Linked DNA regions of Paraglaciecola psychrophila 170. The protein of the gene in region 1 interacts with the protein of each later gene in a pairwise test. Links are inferred from orthologs where the notes say so. Each region holds a gene or a part of one and is shown in the gene's direction. Other genes may lie near its edges.

The links.
Region 2: the proteins of lysA (region 1) and C427_RS19165 interact in binary tests that used the Escherichia coli proteins (3 or more experiments, as listed by UniProt). The link is inferred for Paraglaciecola psychrophila 170 from one-to-one orthologs.

The regions. Positions count from the first base shown.
Region 1 is NC_020514.1:5,043,723-5,049,620, forward strand. The notes cover bases 1,134-3,980. They hold lysA (diaminopimelate decarboxylase), read left to right. Parts: upstream 1,134-1,855; coding sequence 1,856-3,106; downstream 3,107-3,980. Other genes in these bases: C427_RS22210 (phosphatase PAP2 family protein), read left to right, coding at 1,134-1,156; C427_RS26605 (lipoprotein), read left to right, coding at 1,696-1,854; dapF (diaminopimelate epimerase), read left to right, coding at 3,273-3,980. Also shown: more of C427_RS22210, read left to right, coding at 647-1,133; more of dapF, read left to right, coding at 3,981-4,103; C427_RS22225 (DUF484 family protein), read left to right, coding at 4,125-4,790; C427_RS22230 (tyrosine recombinase XerC), read left to right, coding at 4,799-5,692; C427_RS22235 (HAD-IA family hydrolase), read left to right, coding at 5,725-5,898. UniProt on the Escherichia coli protein: Specifically catalyzes the decarboxylation of meso-diaminopimelate (meso-DAP) to L-lysine. Is not active against the DD- or LL-isomers of diaminopimelate.
Region 2 is NC_020514.1:4,378,446-4,384,279, reverse strand. The notes cover bases 1,394-4,176. They hold C427_RS19165 (response regulator transcription factor), read left to right. Parts: upstream 1,394-2,328; coding sequence 2,329-3,024; downstream 3,025-4,176. Other genes in these bases: C427_RS19160 (ATP-binding protein), read left to right, coding at 3,021-4,176; C427_RS19170 (Spy/CpxP family protein refolding chaperone), read right to left, coding at 1,394-2,158. Outside these bases: more of C427_RS19170, read right to left, coding at 1,337-1,393; more of C427_RS19160, read left to right, coding at 4,177-4,433; C427_RS19150 (CBS domain-containing protein), read left to right, coding at 5,586-5,834. UniProt on the Escherichia coli protein: Response regulator member of the two-component regulatory system CpxA/CpxR which responds to envelope stress response by activating expression of downstream genes including cpxP, degP, dsbA and ppiA.

The DNA.
Region 1 (5,898 bases):
TCTGGCGAGAGAATAATACCGGTACTGTCAGCATACAAATGGTCATTTGGCAAAAATGTTACACCACCAAAGTTAACTGCCACATCCATTTCACCCGTCTCTTGGTCGTCTGCACTGACGGGGATTGAAGCGATGGCATGAATACCAATATTTATTTCTTCGAGCTCATCAACTTCACGCACGCTGCCGTAACATACTATTCCTTCCCAACCATTATCAAAGGCCAACCGCGCAGCACTAGAATCAATCAAAGCTCGGCGCATGGAGCCACCACCATCGATTAACAAAATTTTTCCAAGTCCAGGTTGCTCTAAGGTTTTTAGCACTAAACCCTTGTCTTCAAAACATTTTATGGTGGTAATTTTCACCCCCATAAGAAACCCGACCGCCAAAACTCACAAACATGGGTTCAACCACGTCAACACTGTCGGCAAAGACATCACAAAGAGTAGAAGTATTGTAATCCATGTTTGTTCCTAATATAACTAAGTCAAGTATGAGTATACTGCTAGTACACAGCAAATCCAGCGTAAATAAAGTTTTAAGAGCGGTTTAACACTGTCATAAAGCCTTAGCAAAAGTGTCACCTATTTTTCACAGTTTCTAAATATTATGCTTGATGATAATCACAGTGCAGGTCTTATCAATGAAATCCTTAACACAACATGACGAAGCATTGTTTTATTGGGTGTTTAATCTTACAACAAATAGAGATTGCAGCTGGATAAAGTGGCTATCAAAAACTGGAGATGGTCAACTTTACCTCATTATTGGAGTGATGCTTTGGTGGTTGGAACCGCAACAAGGGCCATTATTTCTCTACTCTGGATTGTTAGCATACATGCTAGAAATCCCTATTTACCTATTGCTGAAGAATAGCTTAAAACGTGAGCGCCCATGTCATCATATAATTGAGCTTAATGCCCATATTGTGCCATCCGATAAATTTAGCCTACCTTCTGGGCATACTGCAGCTGCTTTTTTGATGGCATCTTTAATCGCCCATTTTTATCCTAGTCTAAGTGTTATTGCATATGTATGGGCAAGTTGCATCGGAGTAACCAGAGTGCTTTTAGGTGTGCACTATCCCAGTGATATTTTTGCAGGCGCACTATTGGGATTAGGTATTTCCACAATAAGTTTGTTGATACTTTAAAATCAAACAACTAATGAAAATTATCTTTGAATAAAATATAAGTAGCTACCACATTCGAATCAGACATATTAAAGTTCAAACTTACTATAATATTAAGCACCTGCACTTAACTGCATTGATGATATGAATACTTCATCTAGGATAGTTTTGGAAATATACATATCCAGAGTTTATCTTTATAAGATTTGCGCCAGCTTACTGATAAGCCTAAGGCTTATATATTAGCGGCTGCAGGCTAAAAAGTGACTTACCGCAAACCGAGTATTAATAAGTCAGGTATTAAAAGAGCAATGCTCAGCTATGAAACGCAACTCTATGTTGCAGATTAAAATGTAATACAACTATCAACTTCCCAGCGATATACTGAATATAACATCACGAAACTAAGTCTAAATTTAATCTTCCCCCAATTTTTTATCTTAGTTATTTCATATTGCATAAAATAAGCAATTCTAAGCCTAGCATCTCTTTGTTTTTACCCTCGGTAGTGACATGATTACAACTTATAAATTAACGGGTATGTTGTGATGGCAAACAGAATGAATTTGAAAACAATTGGCTTAGTTTCCTTGGCAGTAGTCATACTCACTGCCTGTGGCCAAAAACTTCCTTTATATTCGCCTAAAGAACCTGCCACAAACACCCCAACACCAGACTTAGAACCATCCACTGAGTCTGCCGAACAAGGAACAAATTGATATGGACTACTTTGCCTATAAAAATCAACAACTATTTGCTGAAGACGTAGCCCTTGAAACCGTAGCACACATTCACGGTACGCCTTGTTATGTATACTCAAAGGCCACAATTGAACGACATTGGCATGCATTTGATAGAGCAGCCGGTAGTCAGCCACACTTAATTTGTTATGCTGTGAAAGCTAATTCTAATTTGGCAGTGTTAAATGTGATGGCCAAATTGGGTTCTGGTTTTGATATTGTTTCTGGTGGGGAGCTAACACGTGTGCTCAAAGCTGGTGGTGATCCCAGCAAAGTAGTGTTTTCAGGGGTAGGTAAGACCCATGATGAGATTGCTTTTGCCTTAGAACATAATATTAAATGTTTTAACGTTGAATCACGCAGTGAACTGACCCGTATCAACGAAGTAGCTGAGAAAGCTGGTAAAAAAGCGCCCATATCGATTCGAGTTAACCCAGATGTTGATGCTAAAACTCACCCATACATTTCTACAGGCCTTAAAGACAACAAGTTTGGAGTTGAACGCCAACAAGCTGTTGAAATCTATAAATATGCGCATAGCCTGCCGTATTTAAATGTGATCGGCATTGATTGCCATATTGGTTCTCAGATAACGGAATTAACCCCTTTTGTAGATGCCCTAGATATATTGTTAGCCTTAATAGACGAGCTTGCTGAACACCAAATCCATATACATCATCTCGATGTAGGGGGTGGGCTAGGTGTAACTTATAATGATGAGAAGCCACCACACCCAGACCAATATACACAAGCTATCACTGAACGATTGAAGGGCCGAGAAGAGCTATTACTTATCTTTGAACCTGGCCGAGCAATCATGGCTAATGCTGGGATTTTGTTAACTAAGGTCGAGTTTCTAAAACAGGGGGCGGAGAAAAACTTTGCTATTGTTGATGCAGCGATGAACGATCTTATTCGCCCAGCGCTCTACTCAGCATGGCAAAATATCATTCCTTTAGATGCTGGACTTGAAAGAATCAAAGCTATTTATGATGTAGTAGGTCCTATTTGTGAAACCGGCGATTTTCTCGGTAAAGACCGAGAGCTAGCTATCGAACCAAATGATTACCTTGCAGTTCGCAGTGCGGGTGCATACGGTTTTGCTATGGCGTCAAACTACAATAGTCGATGCAAGGCCGCAGAAGTATTAATTGATGGCGATAAGATGCATCTAGTCAGAGAGCGTGAAAAAATATCACAATTATTTGAAAGTGAGCACATACCAACATAACTATTGGTTTATGGGTTTAAATATTTATTTAATAAATATTGCGATTATTTAGCCTGTATCAAGCTAAAGACATAGTCAGTCTTTCGCTGAAATGATATAACTATTTAATAATATAAAACACGTATGTTCTAAAGCGTGTTGACAAAAGTTTAGCTAAGTAGTCGCAATGCAAATCCAGTTTTCAAAGATGCATGGTCTGGGAAATGATTTTGTTGTTATTGATAATGTAACGCAAAACGTATTTTTTTCTAAAGAGAAAATTCAACAACTTTCGGACAGAAATTTTGGTATCGGGTTCGATCAACTTTTAATGGTTGAGCCACCTTATGATCCCGACCAAGATTTTCATTACAGAATATTTAACGCCGATGGTTCTGAAGTCTCTCAGTGTGGAAATGGCGCACGCTGTTTTGCTCGCTTCGTAAAAATGAAAGGCCTAACTAACCGTAATAAAATTGTAGTCAGTACCAAAGCGGGTCGTATGGTTCTCTATCTTGAGAAAGATGGGCAAGTAACAGTAAATATGGGGGTACCCGAGTTTGAGCCAAGTTTGGTGCCGATAAAAGCACAAAAGCGTGAAAAAACTTACATCATAAGAGCACAGGAGCACACTTTTTTTTGTGGTGCTGTTTCTATGGGTAATCCCCATTGTGTGTTGCTGGTAGATGATGTGGAAACAGCAGATGTGGAGACAATGGGCCCCTTGCTTGAAAAACATGAACGTTTTAGTGAAGGTGCAAACGTTGGCTTTATGCAAATTATCAATCATAGCCACATCAAACTACGCGTTTTTGAAAGAGGTGCTGGTGAAACATTAGCTTGTGGCAGCGGAGCATGTGCTGCAGTAGCTGTAGGGCAGTTACAAAACAGATTAAGTAAAGATGTAAGAGTTGATTTGCGTGGTGGTAGTTTAAAAATACGTTGGCAAGGTGGTGATAATGTATTAAAAATGACCGGCGCCGCTGAGCATGTTTTTGATGGATATATAAACTTATGAGCAAAGAGTCGCAAAAATAAAATGGATACAACGACTGCATATGAATCTGACAATCTACTTGATGCTGAACAAGTAGCCGCTTACTTACTTGAAAACCCTGAGTTTTTCACCCAATTTCCGCAGATTATTGAAAAAATCAGTATTCCCCATTCACACAAAGGCAGTGTATCTTTGGTGGAATTGCAAAGTGAACAGCTACGCAAAAAAGTCAGAAGCTTGAGTCATAAGCTGAATCAATTAATTTCCATTGCCAAACAGAACGAAGCCATTTATCGAGTCTATGCCGACTTAAATTTGCGTATCCTAAAGTGTACTAACCTTGATGATCTAAAATTTGTTTTGGAAGAGGTGATTCAAGAAAACCTGCAGTTAGCATCCGTCACCTTAAAGCCTTTCAAAGGTGCTCATGCGTTGCCTGAGATCCAGCGACGCTTATTTATCGAAAAACGCTTTAAAAGACATAAACTTTTCTTTGGACGTTTAAGTGAGCATGAACGCAAGTTATTGTTTGCTGATCAAGAAGCTAACTCAGTGGCTTTATTACTGATTGGGGATTTGGGTGAACTTGGAATTTTAGCAATAGGTAGTAAAGATCCAGGTCATTTTAATCCAGATATGGATACCTTACTGATCACCCAACTACAGCAATTTTTGGGTATCTTGTTACCTAAAATGCTGACCTATTAATTAATAAAATGTTGAGGCCAAGCCTACATACTTGGTTAGAAAAATATCTTGCGTATTTAAGGTACGAAAAAAATCTAGCGAGTAACTCGATAGAAAATTATCAGCGGCAGCTTATCGCAGCTTTCAGTAAACTCGATATTGAATGTTGGTCAACATTCAATACATCAGATATCCGTAGGATTCTGAACGATGCACGTAAAAGCAGCCTAAGCTCGCGTTCTATCGCTTTACGCTTATCTTCTATCAGAGGATTTTGCGCTTATCTAGTTCAACAAGGCCAATTAACACAAAACCCTGCATCTTCAATTCAAGCTCCTAAGCAGGCCAAACCCTTACCCAAACAATTAAATGTTGATGAGATGCATCAATTATTGGATATCAAGGAAGATGGCCTTCTAGCTTTGCGAGATAAGGCGATGATGGAACTTATGTATAGTTGTGGCTTACGTTTATCAGAATTGGCTAATCTCAATATAAAAAGTATTCAACCTGACAGACAGCTAAGAGTTATAGGTAAAGGTAATAAAGAACGTTTGTTACCTATTGGAAGAGTTGCTTTAGAAGCATTAAGTGTGTGGCTTAAGATAAGACCAGAACTAGCATCCAGTGAAGAGCCTGCCTTATTCGTCAGTATGTTAAAAAATAGGATCGGCACTAGGCAAATAGCGAAACGTATGAAATTGTGGGCGACTCGGCAAAATCTAGAACAATCTGTTAATCCACATAAACTTCGACACAGTTTTGCCACTCATGTTCTGGAATCAAGCTCAGATTTGAGGGGGGTGCAAGAGCTACTGGGGCATGCTAATTTATCTACAACCCAGGTATATACGCACCTGAACTTTCAGCATCTCGCCCACGTATACGATGGTGCCCACCCTAGAGCCAAAAAGTCTAAATAATTAGAATACTCAAAAAGAATAGATAGTCCTAAATGATTTATTATAAAAAACTTAAACCAATTCAAGCAATTACATTCGACCTGGATGACACTTTATATGAAAACACAAGTGTCATCATCAACGCAGAGCGTTCTTTACTTGAATTTATGCATAACCAATATCCTGCGACTAAACATGTGGCCAAAAATCTTTGGCGCGCACGACAA
Region 2 (5,834 bases), 660 kb from region 1 along the record:
TTGTTCGACTAGTACCGCGTCAAGACGGGTTCGGTAATGATTTATTTGTGGTGTATCGTCGCGAAAAATCGCATCTAAATATAAATAGGTATAGAACAGCGGCCATTCAGACTCAATATGCTCAAACTGTTTCAACTCTTGTTCTTCGTAATGCAGACGTCCCTCATCTTCGAGAGCGGTTTGATGTCCATCCCGCAAAAAACGTTTCAGTCCATAGTTTCCTTCTAACTTATCAATGATGTCGTTACGCACTTTGTTGGCAAGATCTGGGTCGTCGACAGCAAAAGCAGGAAAGCCCACTATGCTAAGTAAAGCCGCGTCTGTTTCTTTCGTATTAGACTCACGAGGTAACATAGACGTTAACGTAATATTTGATTGAGCGATGTTATCTGGAATGACATGAATAACGCTTGACCGAGACCCTTTTGCGCCGAAAAGATTAAAGCCAGATAGCGACTCTAGTGCGGCCTTCGCCATACCCAGAGAGCTGGCGTTCAGCTCGACATTACCACTATTACTTTTAGCGCCACGCTCCCAAATGCCAAAATCGGGTGTGCGGTAGGCTCGTTCGATGTAATACACTAAATTTTGTATAAAACAGACCTCTTCATCGGTCCAGATTATTTCCAAACCTGAGGCAATCATCTGAGCAAGCGTCAGAAGAAATACTGAGGTTGCATCAATCTGCAAATGCCCCCATTCATCATCACCAACCACGCTATCACCTGTAGCCGTATCGTATTTGGCATGTAATGCGTCAATGGGTTGCCGAGTTCGCTTAAATTTTTCTACTTTTGCCGATTGCGCCATCATTGAGCGCAATAAAGCGCGCATTAATTTGACTGTTCGTTGCTGTAATTCAAATCCTCGCCCACCATCGTCATCTAAGTTGCGATAGGCTAATGCTAGTCCCCAGACGGCTAAAATACTATATACGTTATCGCGTACCCAAGCATCTTGGTAATTGCCATGCACTGTGACCGCCGTGCTTGCAGGAAGTAACCCAGAAATTGGATGTTGCTTGTCTAAGATGACCGACTTGATCTGGCCATAATATTGATCAAGACGAGTCCGTAATTCGATGTCTTGCATAATGGCTCCTTATTGTCTGTATTAGTTAAAAGTACAAAAGACTAACTATAAACTAACCCTTTTATAAATATGCGCAGAGCATGAAATAAATCATCATTCTTTACCAAACTAATTCTTCTATTGCCAAGCAGATAGATATTACCGTTCATGAAGTTACTGTTTGAAGACCGGTTACATTTTTGATAAATGGAAAAAAAACGGCATCAAAGAGATGCCGTTATAGGATTTGTGTGAGGGGCTCGCTTTATATTGACGATAACTCTTGATGCTTTTTACCTTTCTTCTCATATTTGCTCCTTTTATCTTTTATTTTTTCTGCGGCCCTAGCTTGCTGTTCTGTAGTAAGTTGATTCCAAATATCATGCTGAGTTTTGGCTTTTAATATCGCGATTGTCAGAAAATCAGCTTTGTATTCATTATCGAGAGCTAGCAAAGCATCAGCGTCAAAGTCAGCCCTTTGCACTAATAACTGCTCTGCTTGTTTATAGACTTGTAACCTGACCTTAATTTTTTTGCCAGTTGCATCGCTTTCATTCTTAATAATGTTGATGGCAGTAAGTTGAGCTTCTGATAGGTCTAAACGTTTAAGTTTTTTGCCTTTTCGTTTGCCTTCTTTCCATCCTGCAACGCTTTTTGGCTGAGCCTTGAGCGCATCAAATAGCACTACAAACTCTTCTTGTTGGGAGTCGGTTAATAAATTCCAGACTTGGTTTTTGTTAGTCGCCCGTTCTAGCGCCTTTGCTTGCATCAGCGTTCGGCGCTTGGTAATGACACTCTCTGCAGCTGCGTGATCCCATTCAGAGGATTGTATAAGGTTGCGCAACTCTTGCTTCAACGATTTTACGTCACTGCTAAACAAGCCTCTACCTTCACGATTTTGTTTTAAAGTTTGTCGGATATCTTGTTTTTGTGTATTGGTTAAAGATAACTCAGATAATATTTGGCGCATATCTTCATGCTTTTGGTGATGGCTTTTTTTGGCTAAAGCGGGTGCAGCGATGACAAGTGTTAGACAAAGCGCAATGGGTGTAAGTGTTGTTTTAAGTAAGTTTCTGAATTTTGACATTTTTTTGCCCTCTGGATTAATTGCTTTATATGAATTGCTATAAGTCTAGCGACTGGAATGCAAAGAAACGCAAAGGGAGTGTAAAGCTTGTGTAAATATACCATGTTGCATAAATATACTTATAACACTGAGTTATAGTGTCCATAGCCTAAGAATATCTAAGAAAACATATGTCGACTAAAAAAATACTATTGATTGATGATGACGTAGAATTGACTGAGTTGCTTAAAGAATATCTTATTCCCCAAGGCTACGAATTAGATGTAGCTCTCAACGGTGAAGCGGGTCTGAGTCTAGCGACATCAAACAAGCATTACGACCTAATTTTGCTGGACGTGATGTTACCTAAACTTGATGGATTTGAAGTATTAAAAAAATTACGTACTAGTCATCTCACCCCCGTATTAATGCTGACAGCTAAAGGTGACGACTATGACAAAATTTTTGGTCTAGAAATGGGAGCCGACGATTATTTGGCGAAACCTTTTAATCATAGAGAATTGTCAGCAAGAATAAAGGCATTAGTGCGCAGAATGGCTTCGTTACCTAGTGGTCGTGTGAAGCAAAACTTGAGGTTAGGTAATGTAGAGTTGTCACCTTCAGCACAACAAGTATTCTGCGCCGACCATCTGCTTGAATTGACCGCTACCGAATACTCTATTTTGCACCTTTTGATGATTAACCAAGGGAGTTTAGTTAGTAAGCGGGATATTAGTGAAAAAGTATTAGGTAGAAAGCTGGCTGCTTTTGATCGCAGTATAGATATGCACGTAAGTAACCTTCGTAAAAAATTGGCGGCCTTCAGCTCAGAAGAAAAAATCAAAACCCATCGTGGAGCGGGTTACCTTTATCTGGAGACCGTGTGAGGGGATTAAGTCGGTTTAATCCAGCGCAAAGTTTATTTTTTCGAGTCTTTTTATGGTTTTGGTTGGCTGCATTATTGATTTTTTTTAGTTCAGTTTGGCTGGCTAAACAACTTGGCTCTGAAGCCAAATATCAGCCATTGAATACACAACAACGAAAAGATTTAGAGTCCATAACTCGAAAATTACAAAATCAAATTGATAAGCATGATGGTCAGGTTGAGCTTAAAAACGTACTTAAGCAATTGAGTAAACGCAACCGCAACCGTTTTGGTTTGGTGTTGATTGAGCAATCGACGCGAGAAATTGTACATAGTGCAACCAGGCATAGGCCCATCAAAAAAGAAATGTTTGATGATTTTAATCCACAAAGTACGGCGCTGACGTTAGAAATCAAAGGAATCAACTTTGTAGGACCAGGTAGGGTAAAAGTTAATCAAAATGAGTATCTGTTATTTTTGGTTAAATCAAGACGGGGTGGCGATTTACGGGTTATTCGGCATGAATATCCTGAGATATTTATAATATTTATGCTCTCTCTTAGTTTAGGACTGTGTTACCTATTTGTGCGTGGGTTACTTAATCCTATTGCGCAGCTTAGACATGCATCCAAACGGATGGCAACAGGCAAAATGGGTGTGCGTGTCGGTAATGCAAGTAAGCGCTCAGATGAAATTGGTCAACTTGGCCGTGACTTCAATTATATGTCTGAACAAGTCGAGAGTTTGTTAACCAGCCAAAAAAGGTTATTGGCTGATATCTCACATGAGTTACGTTCACCCCTTACCCGTTTGCAGTTGTCTATTGGTATTGCGCTGCAACAGAATGAGTTTGATATGTCAGCAAACATGCTGGCAGCCTTAGAAAGGATCGAAAAAGAATCGCAACAAATTGAAAATATGATAGCTCAAGTTTTGTTGTTATCTAGTTTGGATAATAAGCAGCCTATGCAAAACTTACACATTGTGAGTCTAGAAAAAATCATGACACCTATTATCGACGATGCTCAATTCGAGGCCGAGCAAAGAAATAAAAAATTGGATTATCAGGCGCAGGAAAATATTCGTTTGTATGCCGATCCACAGCTATTAAGTAGTGCCATAGAAAATATCCTACGCAATGGGATTTATTATTCAAATCATATCATTCAAGTGTCTGTGTCGGTGCAAGATAAACGTATAGTGTGGATCATTGAAGATGATGGCAAGGGTATTGAAGAAAGTCAGTTAGATAGAATCTTTGAAGCATTTTACCGAGAATCCACCGCGCGAGACAGAAATAGTGGTGGAGTAGGATTAGGCTTGGCTATTGCGCAACATGTTATCCGTAAACATAAAGGTTCGATTCGGGCAAGTAATAAGCCCCAAGGTGGATTACTTGTTAAAATATCCATACCTTATATAAGTCCTTAAATCGTATGTAATAATCTATAATTAAGCATGACTTTATCCTTGGATTTATTGTGATCTTTTATTAAATCAGCTATGTTTTATTGTTAATTTTGAATGCCTGATTTTTATCAAAAAAATATCATCTATGTACATATGGCTCGATTCTGTCGCAAAATCGGATTGAAAATTTTGAGTGCTTTTATTGATAACAATTAGGTGTTAGCCATGCAAGCTAAAATATTTAAAGTGAAAATACATTCTTGTTTTGTCGGTTCTATCTGGTTTGGCATTTAATGCACAAGCCTCTGTAAGTGAAGGTTTTGAGCCTCACCCCCCCCCCCCGAGATATCGATCATTTGCATGGTGAAAATACTCGTTTTACCTCTTCAGCATCAAATAGCACAGAGATGAATTATATAATATTCATTTTCATGAAAATGCTGAGCACAAGGCTACCGACTTATCACTTTATGCGGGTGAAGGTGGCTATGGTGTCAAATATATGTGCGGCATCAGTAAGCAATTATTCGCAGCTGAATTAGCCCATATAAAGACCGAGGTCCGCAGAGGTTTGAGACTAAGCGATACCGTTTAAGAGTATTGGATGCATATTTCTGATGATGTCACACATAGTAAACATTAGGTGCTTGTTTAAGTGACAACCCAATAAACCCTAACTTACGTGCTGAACTCAAGTGATACTCTGGTTGATGACAAAGATGCTATGTATTGTGACGACTTAGATTATGATGGCACAGTGCGTAAAGGTTATCATCAAATACAGTTTATTCCTGACAACACAGGTGCGCCACTAGAATTTATGGGGTCAACGACTGGCTCTAATTATACCGAAGACAAATGTTCAACAATAGATGTCACTTGGAGTGTTCGCCACCAGCGTGCATTAATGGCTATTAATAGTTTAACTAATTAGTGTGACAGCAATCAGTTTGGTAAAGACCATGGGCATAACGTTCGTAAACTAGTGACTAATCCTGCGTTATTATCTAATATAAACTAGTGTGATTTGAGTCCCCTATGTTTGGTACACACTGTGGTTGGCATATGTGACAGAATTTCGCAGAGTATAAAATTATGCTGTTTTTCATTGCATCAGACTCAAATTTACGGTTACATTTATTTTTATTGAAATTAGGGTAAGTAAGGCAACACATGTTAATTAATCGGATCATGAGTAAACCCGTGGTAACGGTGACATTGGATGATACTTTGCGCACGGTTAAACAGATTTTTGAAAACGCCAAGTTTCATCATTTACTCGTGGTAGAAAAGGGTAAATTGTATGGTGTTATTTCCGATCGCGATTTACTCAAATCTGTTAGTCCTTTTATCGATACGCCTCAGGCAACAGCTCATGACAAGTTTACTTTAAATAAAAAGGTTCACCAAATCATGAGCCGA